Regions from separate parts of the Exiguobacterium sp. s59 genome, predicted to be linked through region 1. Evidence: riboswitches for the same ligand, from Rfam matches in the RefSeq annotation. Region 1 holds a riboswitch; each other region holds the start of a gene.
The links. Region 1 has a riboswitch for S-adenosylmethionine ahead of KNO91_RS04125 (2,3-diketo-5-methylthiopentyl-1-phosphate enolase). Riboswitches for the same ligand answer to the same signal wherever they lie in the genome.
Positions count from the first base shown of each region.

Region 2: linked by a shared signal. The riboswitch ahead of metK (methionine adenosyltransferase) and the one ahead of KNO91_RS04125 (2,3-diketo-5-methylthiopentyl-1-phosphate enolase) in region 1 are both predicted to bind S-adenosylmethionine.
Region 3: linked by a shared signal. The riboswitch ahead of msrA (peptide-methionine (S)-S-oxide reductase MsrA) and the one ahead of KNO91_RS04125 (2,3-diketo-5-methylthiopentyl-1-phosphate enolase) in region 1 are both predicted to bind S-adenosylmethionine.
Region 4: linked by a shared signal. The riboswitch ahead of KNO91_RS09010 (aminotransferase class I/II-fold pyridoxal phosphate-dependent enzyme) and the one ahead of KNO91_RS04125 (2,3-diketo-5-methylthiopentyl-1-phosphate enolase) in region 1 are both predicted to bind S-adenosylmethionine.

Region 1 is NZ_JACSKG010000002.1:143,910-149,669, reverse strand. It holds gene mtnK (S-methyl-5-thioribose kinase) at 1-826, opposite strand, end outside; SAM riboswitch class I at 908-1,010, opposite strand; SAM riboswitch class I at 1,216-1,317, shown strand; gene KNO91_RS04125 (2,3-diketo-5-methylthiopentyl-1-phosphate enolase) at 1,388-2,542, shown strand; gene KNO91_RS04120 (2-hydroxy-3-keto-5-methylthiopentenyl-1-phosphate phosphatase) at 2,539-3,189, shown strand; gene KNO91_RS04115 (methylthioribulose 1-phosphate dehydratase) at 3,186-3,803, shown strand; gene KNO91_RS04110 (cupin domain-containing protein) at 3,817-4,350, shown strand; gene KNO91_RS04105 (TerC family protein) at 4,387-5,217, opposite strand; gene folE2 (GTP cyclohydrolase FolE2) at 5,473-5,760, shown strand, end outside.
Region 2 is NZ_JACSKG010000003.1:165,866-171,625, forward strand. It holds gene KNO91_RS06815 (hypothetical protein) at 1-518, shown strand, start outside; gene metK (methionine adenosyltransferase) at 562-1,770, opposite strand; SAM riboswitch class I at 1,903-2,022, opposite strand; gene pckA (phosphoenolpyruvate carboxykinase (ATP)) at 2,344-3,915, shown strand; gene KNO91_RS06830 (alpha/beta hydrolase family protein) at 3,939-4,703, opposite strand; gene ytkD (RNA deprotection pyrophosphohydrolase) at 4,684-5,157, opposite strand; gene KNO91_RS06840 (glucose-6-phosphate isomerase) at 5,257-5,760, opposite strand, start outside.
Region 3 is NZ_JACSKG010000004.1:212,145-217,904, forward strand. It holds gene rlmN (dual-specificity RNA methyltransferase RlmN) at 1-995, opposite strand, end outside; gene KNO91_RS09245 (amidase family protein) at 1,061-2,467, opposite strand; gene KNO91_RS09250 (hypothetical protein) at 2,581-2,742, shown strand; SAM riboswitch class I at 2,787-2,886, shown strand; gene msrA (peptide-methionine (S)-S-oxide reductase MsrA) at 2,954-3,478, shown strand; gene KNO91_RS09260 (DM13 domain-containing protein) at 3,580-4,101, shown strand; gene KNO91_RS09265 (hypothetical protein) at 4,247-4,504, shown strand; gene KNO91_RS09270 (DUF6678 family protein) at 4,506-4,835, shown strand; gene KNO91_RS09275 (hypothetical protein) at 5,406-5,705, opposite strand.
Region 4 is NZ_JACSKG010000004.1:168,064-173,823, forward strand. It holds gene KNO91_RS09005 (iron-containing alcohol dehydrogenase) at 1-736, opposite strand, end outside; gene KNO91_RS09010 (aminotransferase class I/II-fold pyridoxal phosphate-dependent enzyme) at 733-1,908, opposite strand; SAM riboswitch class I at 1,987-2,086, opposite strand; gene KNO91_RS09015 (AI-2E family transporter) at 2,245-3,345, shown strand; gene KNO91_RS09020 (MDR family MFS transporter) at 3,614-4,858, shown strand; gene KNO91_RS09025 (peptide MFS transporter) at 5,002-5,760, shown strand, end outside.

The sequences.
Region 1 (5,760 bases):
AGCGTTCGAACCGTTTCAACGGATGCGCATACGTCGAGAACACTAAATGAGCAATGATTTGACCGATATCAAAGCCGAACGGACCATAAAACGCAAACTCAGGATCGATGATTTTCGTTTCTTGACGCGTCGCAAAAATACTTCCTGTATGTAAATCTCCATGTAATAACGCTTCATGTTTCGTCACGAACCCGACCTTCAATTTGGCCACTTCAATCTTCAGGGCGAGATCTGACCATAATTTTTCAACATCTGTACGAATGGCAGATTCAATCTGATTCGATTCTGCATCGCGATACGGGTCGGTAAAGATGAGTTTCTCCGTGATATCGCACAGTTCTGGATTATAATACTCCTTTTCGATTTGTTTCTTGACGAGTGGACCGTTCGCATAGTCAGACGTCGCAAACAACGTTTCACCGAGGAATGTACCGACGTGACGCGCTAAATTCGGATAGCTCTCGCCTTTTAGAAAGCCGGTGCGGACAATCTCAAAAGCTGATAAATCTTCCAAAATCGTATAAGCGAGTTCACGGTCGCTCCCGAGGACACCCGGTACGAACTGTGGAACGACTTTGTAAAACTCACGAAGGGCCAGCTGTTCAATCCAAGACCGATCAAGCGTGAGCGGCCAGCTCTCTCCAACGACTTTTGCGTATGGTAACGCCTGTTTCACAATCAATGACGTATCGCCTTGGCGAACGCGAAAGACGAGATTTAAATTTCCATCTCCGATTTCCTCACATTCTGCGATCCCCTCTTCTAGTAACCCCAACTGTCGAACATGGTCGACGACACTCTGTTCTGTAAACGCCTTATAAGCCATGATGCTTTCCCCTTTCCTGTGCATATACATGAAAAAAGCCCCTTTCTCCGCGAGAAAGAGGCACACCCAAATTGGTTGTTCCTCTCATCTTTCAGACATATGTCTGGTGGATGTAGCACCGTGCCAAATGGTCGGTTGCTGCGGCGTCTTAGGGCCAATTCCCTCTGCCAACTCGCGATAAGAGTAAATGATTTAATTGTGTTTGACGTGTTGAGACGAATATTACGGACTCGAGACGCTAGTTGTCAATCCTCTATTTTCGGTCGACTCCCTATTTTTGACACGCATATATAGAAACATTATTTTCAAACTTTTTTTCTCAAAAAAAGGAATTGACGAGTGAGCGATTCTATGTAAAAATTCAATTAAATTTCACAACTTCACAACTATTCTTATCAAGAGCAGACGGAGGGACAAGCCCGATGATGTCGCAGCAACCGACCAGAAATGGCACGGTGCTAATTCTTGCAGCTATCGCTGAGAGATAAGAGTTCATTGTTTTCGAATGACCTCTTGCCTTGGCATGAGGTCATTTTTTGTTTGACCTGAAAGGAGGAACTTATGGGAATTATCGCTACTTATGAAATCAAACATACCGATCACGTCGAACGCGTGGCTGAAAAAATCGCACATGAGCTGACCGTCGGCACGTGGACCGAGTTGAACCACATCGAGCAACATCAACTGCAGGCGTTCCGTGGTGAGGTCATCGAGACGTCCCAACAAGAAACGACGAGTCGCTTCTCTATTCGTTACCCGCTACATAATGTGACGCCAGACTTCTCGTCCATTCTGACGACGACGTTTGGAAAACTATCACTCGACCCAAGCGTCCAACTGATTGACCTATCACTCCCGGAAGAGCTCGCATCAGACTTCCCTGGTGCCACATTCGGTGTCGAAGGTGTTCGCGACATCCTTCGTGTACACGACCGACCGCTCGCCATGAGTATCTTCAAAGGTGTTATCGGACGGGACCTCGACTTTTTGGCGACACAGCTCCGTGACCAATTCAACGGCGGAATCGACCTCGTCAAGGACGATGAGATTTTATATGACAATCCACTTACCCCGTCGCTCGAACGGGCACGGGTCGGGGCATCGATCATTCAAGAACATCAAGAATTGACGGGTCGCTCCGTTCTATACGCCGTGACATTGAGTGGACCCGTCTTCACGTTACGCGAACAGGCGAAGCAATTGATTGAGGCTGGCGCGACCGCGCTCTTGTTTAACGTGTATACGTATGGGCTCGATGCCTTGCGAGAACTCGCCAAAGACTCTGAGATTCACGTTCCGATTTTGGCACATCCCGCTTTTGCGGGGGCGTTGACTGGATCAGTCCGCCATTCCCTCCTTTTCGGGAAACTGATTCGACTCGCCGGGGCGGACTTGACGCTCTTCCCGTCGCCGTATGGTTCGCTGTCGACACCGAAAGACGAAGCGCAACAGATTCAGACGTATGCGACAGAACCCCATTGGACGAAACCGATTCTGACGGTCCCATCTGCCGGGATTCATCCTGGACTCGTCCCGGACTTGGTTCGAGACTTCGGAACGGATGTCGTCATCAATGCCGGCGGCGGGATTCATGGGCATCCAGACGGTGCGGTCGCTGGAGCGAAGGCGTTCCGACAGGCGATTGACCAGACGCTTGGCAAGACGAACGATACCGATGCACTATCGACCGCGTTGGATGCGTGGGGTGCACGATGAGCACGCATGTCATCTGTGACTTCGACGGGACGATCACCGAAGAAGATAACATCATCGCGTTGATGCGACAGTTCGCACCTCCTGATTGGGTCGAGCTCAAAGATGCCGTCTTGAACCAGACGCTCTCCATCCGAGAAGGTGTCGGTCAGATGTTCGGCTTACTTCCGAGTGACCAGGAAGTACGATACCGTGAGTTTCTTCTTTCGACCATCACGCTTCGGCCAGGGTTCATCGAGTTTTTACAAGAGACGCAGTCACATGGCTTCCGATTTGATGTCGTCAGTGGCGGTATGGACTTTTTCGTCCATCCGATTCTAGAAGGTCATGTCGTACCTGAACACATTTACTGCAATCACGTTGACTTTTCAGGAGAGACGGCACGCGTCACATGGCCTCATTCATGCGATGCCTATTGCTCGAACGATTGTGGATGTTGCAAGCCGACGATTGCCCGACAGATCGTCTCACCTACCGACACGTTGATTGTCATCGGCGACTCGGTCACCGATTTTGAAATCGCTAAACGGGCCGATGTCGTGTATGCGCGTGGTCAATTGATCTCTCTTTGTGAGACGGAAGGAATCCAACATATTCCGTTTGAGACATTCCACGATATTTCAGCTCATTTGAAAGGAGTGCGTGTATGACGATACAAGAACGATGGGTAGAACTTGCCGACATTAAAGACGAGCTTGCCGCACGGGACTGGTTCCCCGGAACAAGTGGCAACCTGGCAATCCGCGTATCGGACGACCCGTTGACGTTCCTCGTGACGGCAAGCGGTCGTGATAAACGAAAGCGCACGGAGAAAGACTTCGTGCTCGTCGACGCGAAAGGTCAATTGATTGGAGAACAGTCAGGCAAACCGTCCGCGGAGACATTGCTGCACATCGAAATCTTTAGCAACACGAACGCAACCTGTTCTCTTCATGTGCATACGGTCGACAATAACGTCATCTCAGAACTTTACGCAGCGAAAGGATATGTCACGTTCACGGGCCAAGAAATCATCAAGGCACTCGGCTATTGGGAGGAAACGGCCAGTGTTCGGATCCCGATTATCGAGAATCACGCGGATATCCCGACACTCGCCCATGCATTTGCCCCACATGTCACAAGCGATGCCGGTGCCGTCCTCATTCGGAACCACGGGATCACCGTTTGGGGAGAGACGCCCGCTGCGGCAAAACGTTATTTAGAGGCATATGAATTTTTGTTTAGCTATTCATTAAAATTACGCGCCCTAGGCGTCCATTCATAAGGAGGAATTCAACATGGCAACGATTTATTTTCAACAAACCGAAGAACGTGTCAGTGATCAACAAGAGGTACGTGACTTTTTAGAATCACGAGGCATCCTTTACGAAGCATGGGACATCGCGAAATTACCGGCTTCCCTTCAAGAAAACTATCAACTAACAGACGAAGACAAAGCCGTCATTTTATCGACGTTCCAAGACGAGATTCAAGACGTATCGACGCGACGTGGTTATCAAACGGCTGACGTCATCTCCTTGTCCGATGCGACGCCTAACTTAGACGAACTGCTCGTCAACTTCCAAAAAGAACATCACCATACGGACGACGAGGTTCGTTTCATCGTCAGTGGTCACGGCATTTTTGCCATCGACGACGCAGAGCGCGGATACTTCAATATCGAGCTCAATCCGGGTGACCTCATCTCGGTGCCTGTCAACACACGTCATTACTTCACGTTGCAAGAAGACCGCCAAGTCGTCGCCGTTCGCATTTTCGTGACGACTGAGGGCTGGGTGCCGATTTACGAAAAAGAAAACGTGAATGCATAAGAAAAGGTCTCTCGCTTAAAAACGAGAGACCATTTTTTAATGTTTGACCGCTGTCGGTTTCGATGAGAACCAGCCCCATGTCGCAATCCCGACCATGACCGACCAGAAGAAGATCGTCCAAGCCGTCGAGTGAACAAATCCGTCTGGGAGTCCCATGAATTCGAACGGTGTACCGGCAATCAATTCTTTGAATCCCGGATGTTCGAGTACGAGAACTGTCAACTTGACCCCGACCCAACCGACGATGATGAAAGCAGCCGTTTCAAGTGTCGGACGTTGATGAAGCAACTTGACGAAAATACGTGCCGCAAATCGCATTAAGACGACCCCGATGAGACCACCTGTCAAGACGACGAAGAACTGACCTGAGTCAATCCCACCGATTTCACCGAGACCGAGTGGCGGCAAGCTGACCGCAAGCGCGACCGCTGCCAAAATCGAATCGACCGCAAAGGCGATATCCGCAAACTCGACTTTCGCGACAGTGAGCCAAAACTCTTTCTTCGATACCGGCTTTTCTGTGACAGCCGTCTCTTCTTTCGCTTCGGCCGCCAACTCCTGTTGCGGCTCCACCTTTCTCGCCTTATAGGTCATATACAGGTGTCGCGCACTCATCCCGATTAAGTAAAGTGCACCGAGTGCCTGTACTTGCCATACGTTGATCAAGAATGAGATTAAGAACAATGCGATAAATCGGAAGACGAACGCCCCTAAGAGTCCGTAGAACAATGCCTTCTTCTGCTCCGTACGCGGCAAATGTTTGACCATGACGGCCAAAACGAGCGCGTTGTCTGCAGATAACAAGCCTTCTAAACCGACGAGTACGACGACGATCCAGGCATACTGCAGGACTAACTGCCAATCCATAAAAACATCTCCTTTTTTCTTTCAATTCCTTCATATTTAATAGTGATCTATTTTTTAAGTTCACAGGACCATTTTATTCCCGTTCATAACGTAAATCAATCCTCTTTCTTCAATATCTGAAGGATTTTTTTCCGATTGCATATTGAAAACATGTTATGAGAGCAAAATCATACCCGTTCAGCCATCATTTCGTGATAAAATCCTAACAAGAACGAGTGGTCATTTGAACCGCTCTAAAAAAAGGAGAATCCGATTATGTCTACAAGCCATGTCGCTTTACCTACAAAAGCAGAACGACATAAATTGTTCGGGTCGGTCCCACCGATTAAAGGAACAAAACCGACCGAGAAAGAACAGATGGTCGATTTACAAAATACACCGAAAAACTTCTTATTCGCCCTCGACAGTGTCGGCATCTCAAATGTGAAGCACCCGGTGAACGTCGAGACGCCAGAAGGGGTCCAATCTACGGTCGCTACATTCGAATTGACAACATCGCTCGTTCAAGACCGTAAAGGAATCAACATGTCTCGTTTGACGGAA
Region 2 (5,760 bases), on a different contig from region 1:
AACCAAAATTAGAGCATGACCCGAAAGTTGAACAAACAGAGAATCCAAATCGTCAATTCGACCAAATGGATGCAGGGAGTCCAAAAATCAGCGTTGTGACCGGAATGTTACTCGGTGCGCTCGTCGGTGGTCTCCTCGCCTTACTTAGCTCCTCGAATCGGGAGCAGACGAAACAATCTCTTACAAATGCAAAATCCTCGGTCGGCGGCATCGTCAATGAAGTTAAACAAGATCCAGCCGGAAAAGCATCTCAAGTGATTGAACAGGTGAAGACCGCTTCCGGCAAGATTCAGGAAGTCTCTACAGACGTTCAAAACGTATATGAAAAAGTTGTCGGAGAAGTCGATACGGTCAAAGAAGACGTCAATAAAATCGTCGAGACGGCCCAAGAAGCAAAATCTGATTTACAAGACATCGGTGAAAAAGTCGTCGATGCGAAAGATACCGCACTTGGACAAGAAACAACTTCCACTGATTCGACTTCGAATGACAATAAACAGACGCCACCAACGACTTAACCTAAAAAAACCGACCTTTCCGTGGAAAGGTCGGTTTTTTTGATTATGCGAAACGCTTCGCGCCTTCTTCAAGAACTGCTGCTTTATCTGTTTGCTCCCATGGGAGTTCGATATCTGTACGACCGAAGTGACCGTAAGCTGCTGTTTGCTTGTAGATTGGACGGCGAAGGTCAAGCATCTTGATGATGCCTGCTGGACGGAGGTCGAAGTTCTCACGAACGAGTTCAACGAGCTCTGTTTCGCTCAATTTACCAGTGCCGAACGTATCGACAGCGATTGATACTGGATGTGCTACCCCAATCGCGTAAGCGAGTTGAACTTCTGCTTTATCCGCAAGTCCTGCTGCAACGATGTTTTTCGCTACATAACGAGCTGCGTACGCCGCTGAACGGTCAACTTTTGTAGGATCTTTACCAGAGAACGCGCCACCGCCGTGACGAGCGTAACCACCGTACGTATCGACGATGATTTTACGTCCTGTAAGACCTGCATCCCCTTGTGGTCCACCGATTACGAAGCGACCAGTCGGGTTAATGAAGTATTTCGTTTCAGCATCGATGAGTTCAGCCGGGATGACTGCTTCGATGACATGTTTTTTCAAGTCTTCTTGAATTTGCTCAAGTGTGATTTCTTCAGCGTGTTGTGTCGAGATGACGATTGTATCGATACGAACAGGGTTGTTGTCCTCATCGTACTCGACCGTCACTTGCGTCTTACCATCCGGACGGAGGTATTCAAGCGTACCGTTCTTACGAACTTCAGCAAGGCGACGTGACAACTTGTGCGCCAATGAGATTGGGAGCGGCATGAGCTCAGGTGTCTCGTTTGTCGCATATCCGAACATGAGACCTTGGTCACCTGCACCGATTGCATCAAGTTCCTCTTCAGTCATCTGACCTTCACGTGCTTCAAGAGCCTGGTCAACACCTTGCGCGATGTCTACTGACTGCTCGTCAATCGACGTCAAGACCGCACATGTTTCTGCGTCGAAACCATATTTCGCACGTGTGTATCCGATTTCACGGATTGTTTCACGGACAACTTTCGGGATATCCACGTAAGTTGACGTTGTGATTTCACCAGCTACGAGTACAAGACCTGTTGTGACAGACGTTTCTGCCGCAACACGGGCATTCGGGTCTTCCGCTAAAATGGCATCCAAAATCGAGTCAGAGATCTGATCACAAATTTTATCTGGATGTCCTTCAGTAACCGACTCTGAAGTAAAAAGTCGACGGTTCAATTTTGACATTCAAAAAACCTCCTATAATAAGGGTGATATGTGGACGGTACTCGTTCCCCTTACGCGTTGCTTTGGGACGGTAATGAAAAAAACCTCCCCCGATGACATACATGGGGAAAGGTTGAATCGTTCTTCCTTACCCTCTTATCGTTCGAAGCTAATGGCTTCGCTTCAGGATAGCACCTTTTCCGCACAAGACTTCATGTCGGACGGTTGCTGGGCTTCGTAGGGCCTTGTTCCCTCCACCGCTCAGAATAAGAGTATCCGTTACGAAAACCATCATATAAATGACGCTCGATTATGTCAAGGGAATCAGACGAATTCGTAAAAGTTTTCACTGACTTGCAAAACATTTCTGTTTGTGAATCGTCAAACATTTTTTAATTCGTTTCTGTTTTTTAACACCTTGTGATAAGAGAATGTGATAAACTGTCTTTGTAAGAAAGCGCTTACTTAGAGAGAAGAAACGCTTGTTTTTAATTAGTGTGTCACATATAATTAAAAATGTCATACTGATTAATCGTAATCGCGGAAGTATGCGGATTTCATCCACATCTATTTAGGGGAAAGGTGGGATTCAGGATGGCGACAACGCTCCTGAAAATCGAAGAATTAATTAATGGTGCCGACATGAAACGGAACTTGACGGTTCCAGAACTGGTGGAAGAAGCCATTCAAAACGGTGAAGGTGTACTGACAAAAGACGGGGCTTTATCTGTCAGCACCGGTGCTTTTACCGGACGGTCACCGAAAGACAAATTCGTCGTACAAGATGAAGTCAGCAACAACCTTGTTGATTGGGGAAAAGTGAACCAACCAATCGCAGAAGAGAAGTTTTCAGCACTTCTCGACAAAGTACTCGATCATTTAGAAAAGAAAGATAAGCTTTATTACCTCGAAGCGTCTGCAGGTGCCGATGAGCACTATACGCTACCGGTTCGTGCGATCACAGAATATGCATGGCACAGCCTGTTCGCGAAGCAATTATTCTTACGTGAATGGCCGACGAAAGGTGCGTTCGATCCGTTCACGGTCATCTATGCACCGAGTTATAAAGCAGACCCTGCAGTCGATGGTACGAACTCAGAGACGTTCATTCTCGTTTCATTCGCCAAGCGCACGATTCTGATCGGGGGAACAGAATACGGTGGCGAAATTAAAAAGTCAATTTTCTCCGTCATGAACTTCTTGTTGCCTGAGCAAAACGTATTATCGATGCACTGCTCGGCAAACGTCAATGATGCAAACGAAACGGCCCTCTTCTTTGGATTGTCGGGAACTGGAAAGACGACACTCTCGGCAGATCCGGAGCGCCATTTGATTGGAGACGACGAGCACGGATGGTCACCGGATGGGGTCTTCAACATCGAGGGTGGTTGCTACGCGAAGACGATCAACCTGTCACGTGAGAACGAACCACAAATCTATGATGCGATCCGATTCGGTTCATTGATCGAAAACGTCGTATTAAACGAAGATCGTACGCCTGACTATAAGAACATTTCCTTGACGGAAAATACACGTGCGGCGTATCCGATCGAGTTCATCGACAACGCCTTACTTCCATCACGTGCCGGTCATCCGAATACAATCGTCTTCTTGACGGCAGATGCGTACGGTGTCTTACCTCCAATCAGCAAACTAACGAAAGAACAGGCGATGTATCATTTCTTGTCTGGTTATACGTCTAAACTTGCTGGTACGGAGCGTGGGGTCACAGAACCACAAGCGACGTTCTCGACTTGCTTCGGTTCACCGTTCCTCCCGCTCGCTCCTGAGCGTTATGCGGATATGCTCGGTCAGTTAATTGAAGAACACGATGTGGATGTCTACCTTGTCAACACAGGTTGGACAGGTGGGGCATACGGCGAAGGTTCGCGTATGAAACTCGCCTATACACGTGCAATGGTCAATGCCGCGGTCAATGGTCAACTCCGCGACGTCGAGACGATGAAGCATGACATTTTCAATGTCGAGATCCCTGTAGCCATCGATGGCGTACCGAGTGACGTACTCAACCCACGAGATACGTGGAGCGACCCAGCCCGTTACGACGTAGAGGCAAAAGCACTCGCCATGAAATTTAAAGAGAACTTCAATCGATTCACGAAAGCGAGTGAGTCGATCATCGCAGCCGGACCACTCGTCATCTGACACAAAAAGCACTGACTCGATTTTTAACGAGTCAGTGCTTTTTCTTGTCGCAACATCCAATCCATCGCCTGTTCAGTCGTCTCCCATTTATCCCAAAACGGGAGCTGGTGACCAAACGGAAGCACCCAAAACTCCGCTTGCTCTCCTAGTTTTTCAGCGACGGCTGTCGCATGACGCAAGCGAACTTGTTCATCGTCCGTACCGTGGATGAGAAGCGTCGGGGCCACCCACTCCTTATAGAGTGGAGAACGGTCGACATACGCAGATTCTGCCGATTCCGGGTCGCCACCTGTCATGCGCCGTAACATCTTCCGCATCGAGCGTTGCTCCTCATATGTCCATTCGAGATTTGTCACGCCAGCCCAGGAAGTAACCGTTGTGACCGGTCGTTCGGAAGCGAGCGAGAGGGCCATCATACCCCCTCTCGAAAAGCCGAGCACATGGATCGGTCGTCCGCTCATGTGGACACGGTCGAATAGCGAAAGCACGTCCTCTAAGTCTTCTCCACCGAAATCCTCTTTTCCAGTCCCACCATGGTTGCCACGATAGACCGGTGCCACGACATGAAAGCCGCGCGAAGCAAACTGCATGAGACGTGGCAAACGAACATCCCCTATCCGTGCTGTTCCGCCTCGTAAGTACATCAACACTTGGCCGTTTGAACGTTTCGGTTCAATCGAATACGCTACGACCTCTTCCCCATCTGTCGTCGTGTACCACCCCCGTGTCACGCGATAACCCGCATATGGTGGGAGGACATCGATTCGATCAAACCAATTTCTGATCATATAGAACCCTCATCGTTTCTGGTAGGACACGATCTTTCATCATGAAGCTGTAGCGTGGATTGCGCAATAAATTGTCCGGCAAGGCATCGATCAAGACAGCCCCGTCTGTCTCATCAATGGCAGGATGATCCTCGAATCGCTCAATCTCCGCATAGTAAATGTTTTTGATGACCGTGTCGCCACGACCTAGCACACGATACTGTCCCAGATACCGTAACGTTTTGACGATTCCACCAGTCTCTTCATAGACTTCCCGAATGGCGGCATCGTCCTCGTGTTCTCCAGGTTCGACTTTCCCACCTGGAAACTCGAGCCCCCGTTGTTTATGCTTCGTCAATACCCATTTGTCTTCAAAGCGGGCGACGACCCAGACGTGGAGCGGTGTGTCTGAGAACGGATAATGGGTGAAGCTTAACTCGACTTGATTATGATAGTAGTCCTTGAATGTCTTCATAGTCCATCCCTTTCTTTCCCATGTCTACTCTCACTTTACCTTGTCTTCACCCAGTTTCAAACAAAAAAATCGGTCCGACGCGCGGACCGATTCGTTTTCTTATTGATTCAAGCGTTTTTCAAGCTCTGCTTTTTGCTCTTCATAACCCGGTTTACCGAGTAACGCGAACATGTTCGCTTTGTAAGCTTCGACGCCTGGCTGGTTGAACGGGTTCACTCCGAGGATGTATCCGCTCATCGCACATGCTTTTTCGAAGAAGTAGAACAAGTAACCGAGGTGATACGGTGTCATCTCCGGCAATTCGACGACCAAGTTCGGTACATCGCCGTCAGTATGCGCGAGAAGCGTTCCTTCTGTCGCCTTGTCGTTCACGAACTGAATCGTTTCGCCTGCGAGGAAGTTCAAACCGTCTAAATCTTGAGCGTCTTCTGGAACGTTCATCGAATGACGGACTTCTTTCACACGGATAACCGTCTCGAACAAGTCACGACGACCTTCTTGGATATATTGTCCCATCGAGTGGAGGTCTGTCGAGAAGTCGACAGCCGCTGGGAAGATCCCTTTGTTGTCTTTCCCTTCTGATTCACCGTAAAGCTGTTTCCA
Region 3 (5,760 bases), on a different contig from region 1:
CCGTGCTCGAGACGGACACCCGTGTTGACGCCACGTTTCTTCAAGATATCATAGAATGCCATGATATCTTCCGGTGTGCTTCGTTCATATTGAATATGCTCGTTGACCGGGTTATACGGAATCAAGTTGATGTAAGACTTGTCTTTGATGTCTTCAATCAGATCCGCCAATTCTTCCGCATGTTCCGGTAGATCGTTCACTTTCGATAGCAAGATGTACTCGAACGTGATGCGTTTATTCGTCTTCTCGACGTAATAACGAATCGATGGCATGAGTTTATCAAGCGGGAACGCACGGTTGATTTTCATGATGCGAGTCCGAAGCTCATCGTTCGGTGCATGAAGTGAAAGTGCCAAGTTGATCCGCAAGTCGAGGTCTGCGAACTTGTAAATCTTGTCCGCGAGACCACTCGTCGACACGTTGATTTTACGCGGGGCGATCGCAAGACCACGCTCATCTTTGACGACGCGCAAGAAGTCGACCAAGTTGTCAAAGTTATCGAACGGTTCACCGATTCCCATGACGACGATATGACTGACGCGATCCCCTTCTCCTTCTTCATCGAGGAAATGTTGGACGGTCATGATTTGTTCGACGACCTCACCAGCCGTCAAGTCACGCGTCTTCTTCAACAAGCCGCTCGCACAGAAGCTACAGCCGATGTTACAACCGACCTGTGTCGTTACACAGACCGAACGCCCATATTTATGACGCATAAGCACCGTCTCGATGTAGTGCCCGTCATGAAGTTTAAGTAAGAATTTGACCGTTCCATCGCCCGCTTCTTGTTTGACGAACAGTTCTTGTGTCGAGATGACATATTTCTCTGTTAAGTAATCGCGTACCTCGTCACGGACGTTTAGCGCGTCCATCGATTTGACTCGATCGATGTAGAGCGAGTCCCAGACTTGTCGTGCGTGGAAGGCACCATATCCTGCTTCCATGCACTCGTTTGTGAGTTGATTGAACGTCAACCCGTATATAGATGATTTCATTCTAACCTGTCCTTTCTCTAATCCGCATACGTACCATTGTAGCGGACGTCAGAGACGGGTGCAACTTACGAATAATCAGGAGGCGTCGGACGAGTGATGAACTGTTCGAACGCATAGGCGACACGAATCAAATCACGTTCCGAATAGCTCGTCCCCGTGAATGATAGACCGAACGGGGCACCGCTCTCTTTTCGTTTATAGGGTATTGTGATCGTCGGATGCCCTGCTTTCGCTGCCATGTCATAGTTCGCATCATGTGGTAAGACGATCGCATCAAGTTTATGCGACGCAAGCAACGCGTCAATCCCTTCTGTTTTCGCTAAACGAACGTCCTCGATGCGACGGTCGAGATAGCTCGCTTCAATCAGTTTCCCAGATCGGGCGTTCGCTTCTTCAAAAATGGTTTGACCGTGCGGAATCGATTCAGGGTGTTCTGCGTTCCACTCGATCAAGTCAGAAAGCGTCTTAAAAGGCACGGTTGTGTTCGCAAGATACGCCTCGATCCCGAGCTTGAATTCGTCGAACAGAATGTCTGCTTGTTCAAGCCCCGTATGCTTTGGTAGCGTGACCTCGACGAGTTCTACTTCGGCTTGACGCAACAAGCGAAGCGCCTGTTCATACAACCCGACTTCTTCTTCCGAAATGTCCGGTCTGATGAACCCGACACGCATCCCGACCGCCTGCCTCACATCGAGACATGTCACATAAGGCGGTCCGACAGGAGTCTCTAGAGTCGCCGGATCCGATTCATCCTCACTACATATCGTCTGTAAAGCGATGACCGCATCACGGAGTGTCCGCGCCATCGGTCCAGCCGTATCTTGAGAACGTGAAATCGGGATGATTCCCGAGCGGCTGATCAGTCCAACGGTCGGCTTGATTCCGACGATGCCATTATGCACGCTCGGGTGTACGATTGAACCACTCGTCTCAGATCCAACTGCAAGAAGCGTTAAATTTGCCGCAACCGCAGATGCCGACCCTGAACTTGATCCTCCGACATCTAGTTGGTCCCCATACGGATTCATCGTCTGGCCACCGACGGCACTCCAACCGTTCGGCATGTCTTCTGTCAAGAAGTTGGCCCATTCGGACAGGTTTGCTTTACCGAGAATGATGGCCCCGTCAGCCCGTAACCGTTTGACGAGCTCGGCATCCCGACCTGCGAAATGATGTCGCATCGCGGCAGCACCTGCCGTTGTCCGCATCAGTCCGCCCGTTTCGATATTATCTTTGATCAATACGGGAATCCCAAGTAGTGGTTTGCGTACCCCTTTTTTATAGCCCCGGTCTGCCGCCTCTGCCTCGAAAAGTGCGTCCGGATTCACCTGGATCACTGCATGGAGTCGATCATTATATGTCGCAATCCTTTTTAGATAATACGCGGTCACGTCTCTTGCTGTGAATTTCCCTTCTTTATAGCCACGATGCGCGTCTTCGATTGTCAGCTCTAACAATTGTGATTGTTTCATTGTTCATTCCTCCTTTACCTCCCACCCTTTATTCGTGTTATATGCTTGATTTCCTTTTCTCATCGCCAAGTCGATGTGTTCTTGTTACACTTAAGAAAAAACAGGAGGTTCCTATGACGCGCTCCTACGTATTCGTGTTGCTCGCCGTATTCGGTCTATTCTTCTTGCAATTATATGGTGAGAATGTGCCGTATGGTACGTTCATCTCCATCGCATTGATTGGATTCATCATCGTCTTGACGATTTTTCAGTTAAAACGAAAACCGAATCATTGACGAAAGTATTTTGAGGGTGGTATGATGCTTTCACCAACTACATATCGATATCAAGAGTGAACGAGAGATCTGGCTCCATGACTTCACAGCAACCTGCCTCAGGCAAGGTGCTACGACCAGCAAGGGAAACCTTGGACGATATGACGAGAGCGCTCATGTCATCCGACGTGAGCGCTTTTTTGTTGAAATACGATTTGGAGGGAACGACAAGATGGAAAAAGCAACATTTGCAGGCGGCTGTTTTTGGTGCATGGTGACACCTTTTGAAGAACTACCAGGGATTGAAGGAATCGTGTCCGGCTATATGGGAGGACATATCGACAATCCGACATATGAACAAGTAAAGACTGGGACGACCGGACATCTAGAAGTCGTTCAGATCACATACGATCCAGCTCTTTTCTCATACGAGCGTCTCCTAGAACTCTATTGGATTCAGACAGACCCGACCGATGACGGTGGGCAGTTCCAAGACCGTGGGCCTCAGTATGCCCCAGCCATCTTCTATCACACGGAGGAGCAGCGAATCGCTGCGGAAGCGAGTCGCGATGTGTTAGCGGCAAGTGGACGTTTCACGGCCCCAATCGTCACAAAAATCATTCCGGCGATAACGTTCTTTGCTGCAGAAGACTACCATCAGGACTATCATAAAAAGAATCCAAAACATTACAAGGAAGACCGGGCCATCTCGGGACGCGACGCGTTTATCGAGGAGAACTGGACCGAGACGGTATGATGTTCAATTGACGCGAATGTATTAATTCGCGTCTTTTTATAAGCCCATGATTCGGGAAAAGAAATGTAACGATTCAAACACATGAATAGGAGGATTCACACATGAAAACTCGTTCAAAAATCATCATCGGTGTAATCGGCGTAGCCGTGATCGCCATCGCCTGGTGGCTCATCTCACCACTATTTTTGACTGAGACAGTCGATGAAGGATTGCCGCCGACAGCAGTTGAGACGCCTGCTCCAGAAGAAGAGACAGAGGAAGAGACAACCGAGACACCGGAAGCACAACCGAGTCCAACCGAAGTAGCGGGTGTGTTCATGGACGGGGAGAAAAATTATGAGACGACGGGCACGATTCGCTCCATCGAGGCAGAAGACGGGACGTATCTTCGATTTGAAGAGTTTGAAACGACGAACGGACCTGATTTGTTTGTCTATTTGACAAAGCCAGGACAAGAGACGTCCGAAGGGATTCGACTTGGAGCACTTAAAGGGAATACAGGAAACCAAAACTATTTAGTTCCGGCAGATGTCGATCTGTCAGAATATAGCACCGTAGTGATCTGGTGCCGTGCTTTTAGTGCGACGTTTGGGACTGGAGAACTGGCTGTAACAAGTGAATGAATTGACTGAAGGGTCGCTGAACAAATTGGCCACCCTCTTTTCAATTGAAATTGCCAAAAAAATAAAGACCAATCATCCAACATTAATTGAGAACATGCTATCATATATGTAAATAAGTGTAATTCAATTGAGGAGGTACACGATTATGGAGCAGACATTCTCACAACCATACAAACACTACTTTTGGAAACGTTTCTTTCTTTTCTTCATTCCATTGATGATGGTCGGTATATTATCCGAACCGATGATTATTCAAAATCCATTTGAAAAGCTCGAAGACTATGGAGAATTTGTGTTTTTCTTGGCAATTTATATCCTTGTACTCGGAGGATGGGCGGCGTTTATAACGTCGATGATGTGGCGTATTAGACAACGCAAGTTGAAAAAAGAGGAGAATGATTAAAATGAACTCTTATTACTCCCATCCAGTGATGAATAATACAAAATGGGAAGAAATTAGAGAAGCAATGTGCAATAATCCCACACACTTCCAATGGCGGACAAAAGATATTGAAACCGGCTATATTTCGATGTGGGATGCTGAGTGGTATTATCATTTCAGACTTGGGGACTACAAATACATTGAATGGTTAGAAATTAAGGCAGATACCGAGGAACTCCGAAAAGACCTTTTAGATATCCTTGAAAAAATTCACGTTCCTGGAGAGGTTCTTGAGGATGCTATTCGAGTTTATGGATATGCTGATACCGGATCATATATTGACTATATCTAATATAAATCACTATGATCAATTTCCATTTTTCTCTCTTAATTTCAATTTGGGCGTAAGGAGACGGCCCAAATCCTTGTATTTGACTTTTCTCTTGCGCTCCGTGCCTCCCGTCACAAAGGACAAGGAACATAGGGAAGTAATGTTTCTTGTCGACGACACACATCCACTCGGAGTGTTCCATCACTTCCGAGAACGAGAACACCGTCCGGACGAACAGATACAATCCTTCGAACGTAAAGTCATCAAGTAGTCGTTCGTTCATCGCGTCTAAACTTCACCACATTCTCTACAGAATTTTTTCTCACAGAAAGTCCATTCAGTCCACCTATGGAAGTTTATCGTCAAAATCATCCGGGAAATTGCAAAAAGGGTTCTGGCCGCTAAAAATTGGTGGCCAGAACCTTCTTTTTATTGAAAAGTTCTATAATGGGCTAGTTATAATCCCATCTTCTCTTTGTTTTACTCATTTAATCTGCAAAAGGATTTATTTTGCTTTAATTGTGGTTAAAAGGATTATCATTTATCTTACATATAGAGTAATCATTATAAGCAACTATCTTTTCTCTTTTTCTATAAAAGAGGATTTTTAACTTTCATCAAAGCAATTGCTTCTTCAAATGCAACTCCATCTAACAAATTAATTTTATTACATTCAAATTTTTGATTTGTTAACCAAATTTGAGCTAAAGATTCTCCACAGCTAGCTCTTATCATTTCTTCTGTCATTTGATCATTCACGATACTTAATAATGCGGCTTCTACCATCTCATTGTTGGATATGAAACCTAAATCTATGGCTGCGTCATCTCTAACAGCATCATCAATAGTTGTGTCTAGTAGAGTATTAATTAATTTTTGTGCTATATCCATTTTTTTAAATCTCCCCAATAGTATATGAGTCCCTTCGAATTTCCCTATCGGTTTG
Region 4 (5,760 bases), on a different contig from region 1:
AGCGACTGAGCGCATTATGAACGGCATGCGCGACAGCAACACGTGTGCCGGCATCTCCAAACCCACCGACCGCACCACCGATTGCGAGGACGTGATCGACGATATATCGGATGTCCGTGCCGTAGCGACGGAAATCCTGTTCGCGGATCGACAGGTCCATCAACTTGCCACACTGTGCCGCGAGCGATAGCCCTGACTGAATGCCTGCATCCCTTGATGTCGTTCCGCTAATATATCGGGCCTCGTACCACTTTGCGACCGTATCGATCACGCCAGCCTTGAAATAGTCGTAAGGTGAATCACGTAACAGTCGTTCATCCGCGATGACGCGCTCGATGACGACCGGAAATGTGTCGTAACGGATATATGACCCCTCCTCAGTGTAGATGACGCTAAGCGGTGTGAAGGCGGCACAGTTTGACACGAGTGTTGGGACGACAATGAGCGGTACGCTCTGAGAAGCCGCGATTCGTTTTGCTGTATCAATCAATTTGCCGCCACCAACGGCAATCCATACGTCAGGTCGATAACCGTTCAACCGTTCAACTTCCTCGTCTGAACATTCTCCAGTAAATCGTACGCTCGGGAGATCCGCAAGGCGAGGCGACACGCGCACCGCCTTGCTATACCCGCTCTTCCCTCTCAAGACAAGCGCCTCCCGCTTCCCGATACGCGCGGGAAGATTCTCAAGTGCGTCTTTCGAATGATCGTACTCAAGTACCGCCTGACGAATCATAGATGAACCTCCTCATAAGCCGCGAACAATTTCTCGATCCGCTCTACCGCTTCATCAATCTTCTGTTCAGACGATACGAGACCGAATCGGATGTAGCGCTCCCCCTCTGTTCCGAAGAAATAGCCTGGTGTGACGGCGACGCCCGCCTCGTGGAGTAACTTTGTCGAGAAAGACTTTGCATCTCCCTCAGGCACTTTCGCCCATACAAAGAAGGAACCCTTCGGCGCCTCAATGTCCCACCCGGCACGGCGTAATCCGTCAATCAGTCGGTTTCGTCTTGTTTCATAAAGCGACGCGAGGTCGTCACGGAGTTCGCGAGGTGACTCGAGCGCCACGATGGCCGCCTCTTGAATGGCAGAGAAGACAGATACATGGACGTGGTCTTGATAGGTGTTGATTGCCTCGATAATGTCAGCATTCCCGACCGCGAACGCGACACGCCATCCTGACATATTGAATGCTTTCGACATTGTATAGACTTCGATTCCGATTTCTTTCGCCCCTTCGGCTTGAAGGAAACTCGGAGGAACGTGACCATCGAACCCGATGCTTCCATACGCAAAGTCATGGACGACCATCACATCATGTTGTTTGGCGAATGCGACGGTGTCCTCAAAAAATGCCGGTGTTGCGACAGCACCCGTCGGATTGCTCGGATAGTTCAAATACATGAGTCGAGCGTGAAGCGGATCGAGTGTCGAATAGTCCGGAAGGAAGCCGTTTTCTTCTTTTAACGTCAAATCGATGATCTCGGCACCAGCAAAACGTGCACCCGAGATATAGTCCGGATACCCTGGGTTCGGCAGTAGGATGCCGTCACCCGGTTCGAGGAGGCATTGTGGGAGTGTGATCAGACCAGATTTACTGCCAATCAAGATAGCGACTTCCCGTTCCGGGTCGAGTTCGACACCATATTCCCGAGAATAAAATGATGCGACCGCTTCTTTTAAGCGCGCCTGTCCGCGAAACGGACCGTATTGGTGTGTCGACGGGTCCGTGATGGCACGTTCGAGCGCCTCACAGATTGGAGCGGGAGTCGGTAAGTCGGGCGTCCCTTGCCCGAGCCGGATAACGGTCTTTCCACTAGCTTCTACCGCCGCGACCTCTTCTGCTAATCCGACGAAGTGTTGGGTTGGTAAAGATTTTAATAATTGTGAACGTCTGTCTGCCATGATTCTTCCTCCTGATACGAAAAAACACCCCTTTCTGAGGAAAGGGGTGCTCAATACAGAAGTATCTAGTCAACCACCTTCCCATCTCTCAAGGTCACCTTGCTGGAATTAGCACAGTATTTTGCAATCTGTTGCTGAAGCTTCATCGGGCCAGTCCCTCCGCTTCTCTTGATAGAAAGTGTTATTCGCTATGTAATTTTAGTATGTCCCTAAGTTAACCAGACATTTCCAACGGTGTCAAACATTTTTTTCAAGGTGAACATCTATTGAATCCTTTTCAAAAAACATTCATAGTAAAAGGGTAGAAAAATTATATTTGTATGAGGGGATAGAGCATTGGAGCTTAATCGTCAACTTATTTGGAAACTCAGTGTGATCGGTCTGATTTTACTCGTCTTATGGCGTGTCATCAGTGAACCGGATACCATCTCACGTGTTTTGCAGTACACGTTTCAGTTACTGACCCCGATTATCATGGGGATTGCCATCGCTTTACTACTCAACACCGTACTCTCTTATATAGAGGAACGGTTCCATTTGAAGCGGTATCAAGGTCTGCTCATCGTCTATATCACGTTTATCGGGATTTTAGCGATCTCGGTCGTCACCTTGTTCCCACGGATTTACTCGAGTCTTTCATCACTTATCGAAGAGTTACCGGTCTATATCCGTCAAATCGATGCGTTTCTTGGTGATGTAAACAATTACTTGAAAGACTATAACGCAACCATCGCCCAGGCGATTGATTTTGCGCGCTTCGAAGACCGCTACTCGGGATGGGTCGAAACAGCCGTCCTCTCGTCTGTCGGTTATGTCTCAAGTTTTACGATGACATTGATCAACTTCTTGATTGGGATTGTCATCTCAATTTATCTCTTGAAAGACAAGGAAGTCTTCGCTCGTATGTTCAAGCGCCTTCTCTACGCGCTATTACCCGTCGGTACTGCAAAGACGACCATCGATATCTTTCAGGAGATGGATTATATTTTTAAACGATACATCATCGGAAAGTCACTTGACTGTCTCATCATCGGTGTCCTGGCTGTCATCGGACTTTTGATCATCGGGGCGCCATATGCGCTACTCCTTGGTGTCATCGTCGGCGTCCTCAACTTCATCCCGTATGTCGGTCCACTACTTGGGATGATTCCTGCGTTCATCATCACATACTTCTATGACCCGTTCACCGCCGTATTGGTGCTCTTGTTCATCTTCTTGTTGCAACAATTCGATGGATTGTGGCTCGGTCCGAAAATTCTTGGTGACAGTGTCGGGATCACGCCATTTTGGGTCATCACGTCCATCATTATCGGGGGCAGCCTGTTCGGTCTCGTCGGCATGTTCGTGAGTGTCCCTATCACCGCGATGATTCAAGTCGTCTTGTCTAGACTCATTGACTATCGTTTGAATCGTAAAAATTTGAATGAGTTACTTTAAATCTCTTCATGAATCTGTTGACATATTCATGAAATGTGTCATACAGTTGAAGAGAAGAACACAATTAACAGAAAGGAGAGGTTCCCATGTCAGTAGTATCTTCGAAACCATTCACTCAAGTTCATACTGATTGGCAGGCACCTCTTCGATTGAAACAGATCTAAGACGCCTGCCTATCGAGGCATGCATAAACAACGTGGGACGTCGTATGCCTTTATGCATATGACGTCCCTTTTGTGTCTAAAATTAAATAAAGCAGGTGACCTGTATGTTTCAATCACTCAAACGGCTTGACCGCAATATTTGGATTCGTTTCTTAGGGGAGACGATTACGGGAATCATGATGTTCATGATCGCCCCATTCTTAGTCCTTTATTATAGCGACCAGTTAGATAGCTACCTTCAAGTCGGAATCATTATGGCGACTGGACCAATCATGGCGCTCCTCGGCTCGATGATTGGCGGCCGACTCGCCGATCTCTATGGGCGAAAACCGATCATGATGATTGCCATCATCGGTGACGCGCTTGCCCTCATCGGTTTTGCGTTCGCGGATTCGTTTTGGCCATTATTGTTACTAAATGCGATGCTCGGTTTGACTAACTCACTATTCCATCCCGCTGCTAGTGCGATGGTTGCTGACGTCACAGAACCCGAGCATATGAACGAAGCATTCGGCCTATTACGGATGGGGCATAACATCGGTGCTGCGTTTGGACCTCTCCTCGGGAGTGCGGTACTGTTCATCGACCGCGAGCTGATTTTCTTTGCAGCGGCGTTCATCTTCGGTCTTTATGCCCTCGCACTCGGCTACTTCATTCGCGAATCATTGCCGGAGTTCACAGAAGATGAGACCCCGAGCAACCGGGAAGTGTTGCGCGTATTTTATAATGACCGCGTGTTTCTGATCTTCATCTTTGCGGGTATATTCATATCAATGGGATTCTCGGTCGTCGAGAGCATGTTACCGCTCTTTTTGAAAGAGTCGCTCCCGACATACACCGCACAACAGAACCCATTCCCATACCTGTTGGCACTTAACGGAATCATGGTCGTCCTCTTCCAGTTTCCAATCGCTTCGAAGCTCGGGAATAAACCGTTTGGGAAAGTCATGCTTGCCGGAGCGACCGTCTTCGGAATCGGGATGATTTTACTCGCCGTCGTCCCTAGAGCTTTGTACGCACTTGATGTTCCTTACCTTCCACTCGTTGGAATCTTACTCGCAGTCTATGCGTTTTACACTCTTGGCGAGATGATTATGTCGCCTGTTCAACAGACGTTCATCGCCTTGATTGCGCCAGAGAATATGCGCGGTGCCTATAATGGGGCTGCAAGTGTTCAATGGCTAATTGGCGGTGTGACGGCACCAATCATCGCAAGTGTCTTTTTCGACAATCGTGCCGGGCATATCGCACTGATTTTGATCGGCGGCGCAAGTTGCCTATCTGGCATCATTTACTGGCAACTCGGACGTCATGTCCAGGCAACGGAAGCAAAACAAAAGACAGCGTAATCACTCATCGACCACACTCTCTGCTCATGGAAGTGTGGTCTTTTCATTCTTTGCATATTTATTAAAATTTGAAATTATCATTCAATTCACTTTACAATCATAATAATCCTTTTTATGATAAAACGGTTAAGGAGGGATCTTTCATGGAAAGGATCGATAAACAGACAATCGTGGACAGTGTTCCACAAAAAGGCTTCTTCGGACAACCGAAAGGGTTGTTCACCTTATTCTTCACTGAATTTTGGGAACGTTTCTCGTACTATGGCATGCGGGCCATCCTCGTATTCTATATGTACTATGAAGTTTCTGAAGGTGGACTCGGGCTCGACCGTAACGTCGCGCTCTCGATTATGTCCGTCTATGGTGCACTCGTTTATATGTCAGGGGTCATTGGGGGATGGCTTGCGGACAGAGTATTCGGGACGTCACGGGCGGTCTTCTACGGTGGTGTGTTCATCATGCTCGGACACATCGTCCTCTCGATTCCAGGTAGCGTCGTCTTCTTATTTATCTCGATGGCGTTGATTGTTATTGGTACGGGTTTATTGAAACCAAACGTATCAAGTATAGTCGGAGATATGTATAGTGAAACGGATCGCCGTCGTGACGCTGGATTCAGTATCTTCTACATGGGTATCAACTTGGGCGCGTTCATTTCACCGCTCATCGTTGGACAAGTTCAAAAAGATTACGGTTTCCATTGGGGCTTCGCCCTTGCTGCCATCGGGATGTTCGTTGGACTCGTCGTCTTCGTATTGACGCGTAAAACGAACCTTGGCCTTGCTGGCTCATACGTACCAAACCCGTTATCTCCTGATGAGAAAAAGAAAACGATTCGAATCGTCAGCCTTGTCACAATCGGAATCGCCATCTTACTTGCGATTTTGATCCCACTCGGCTGG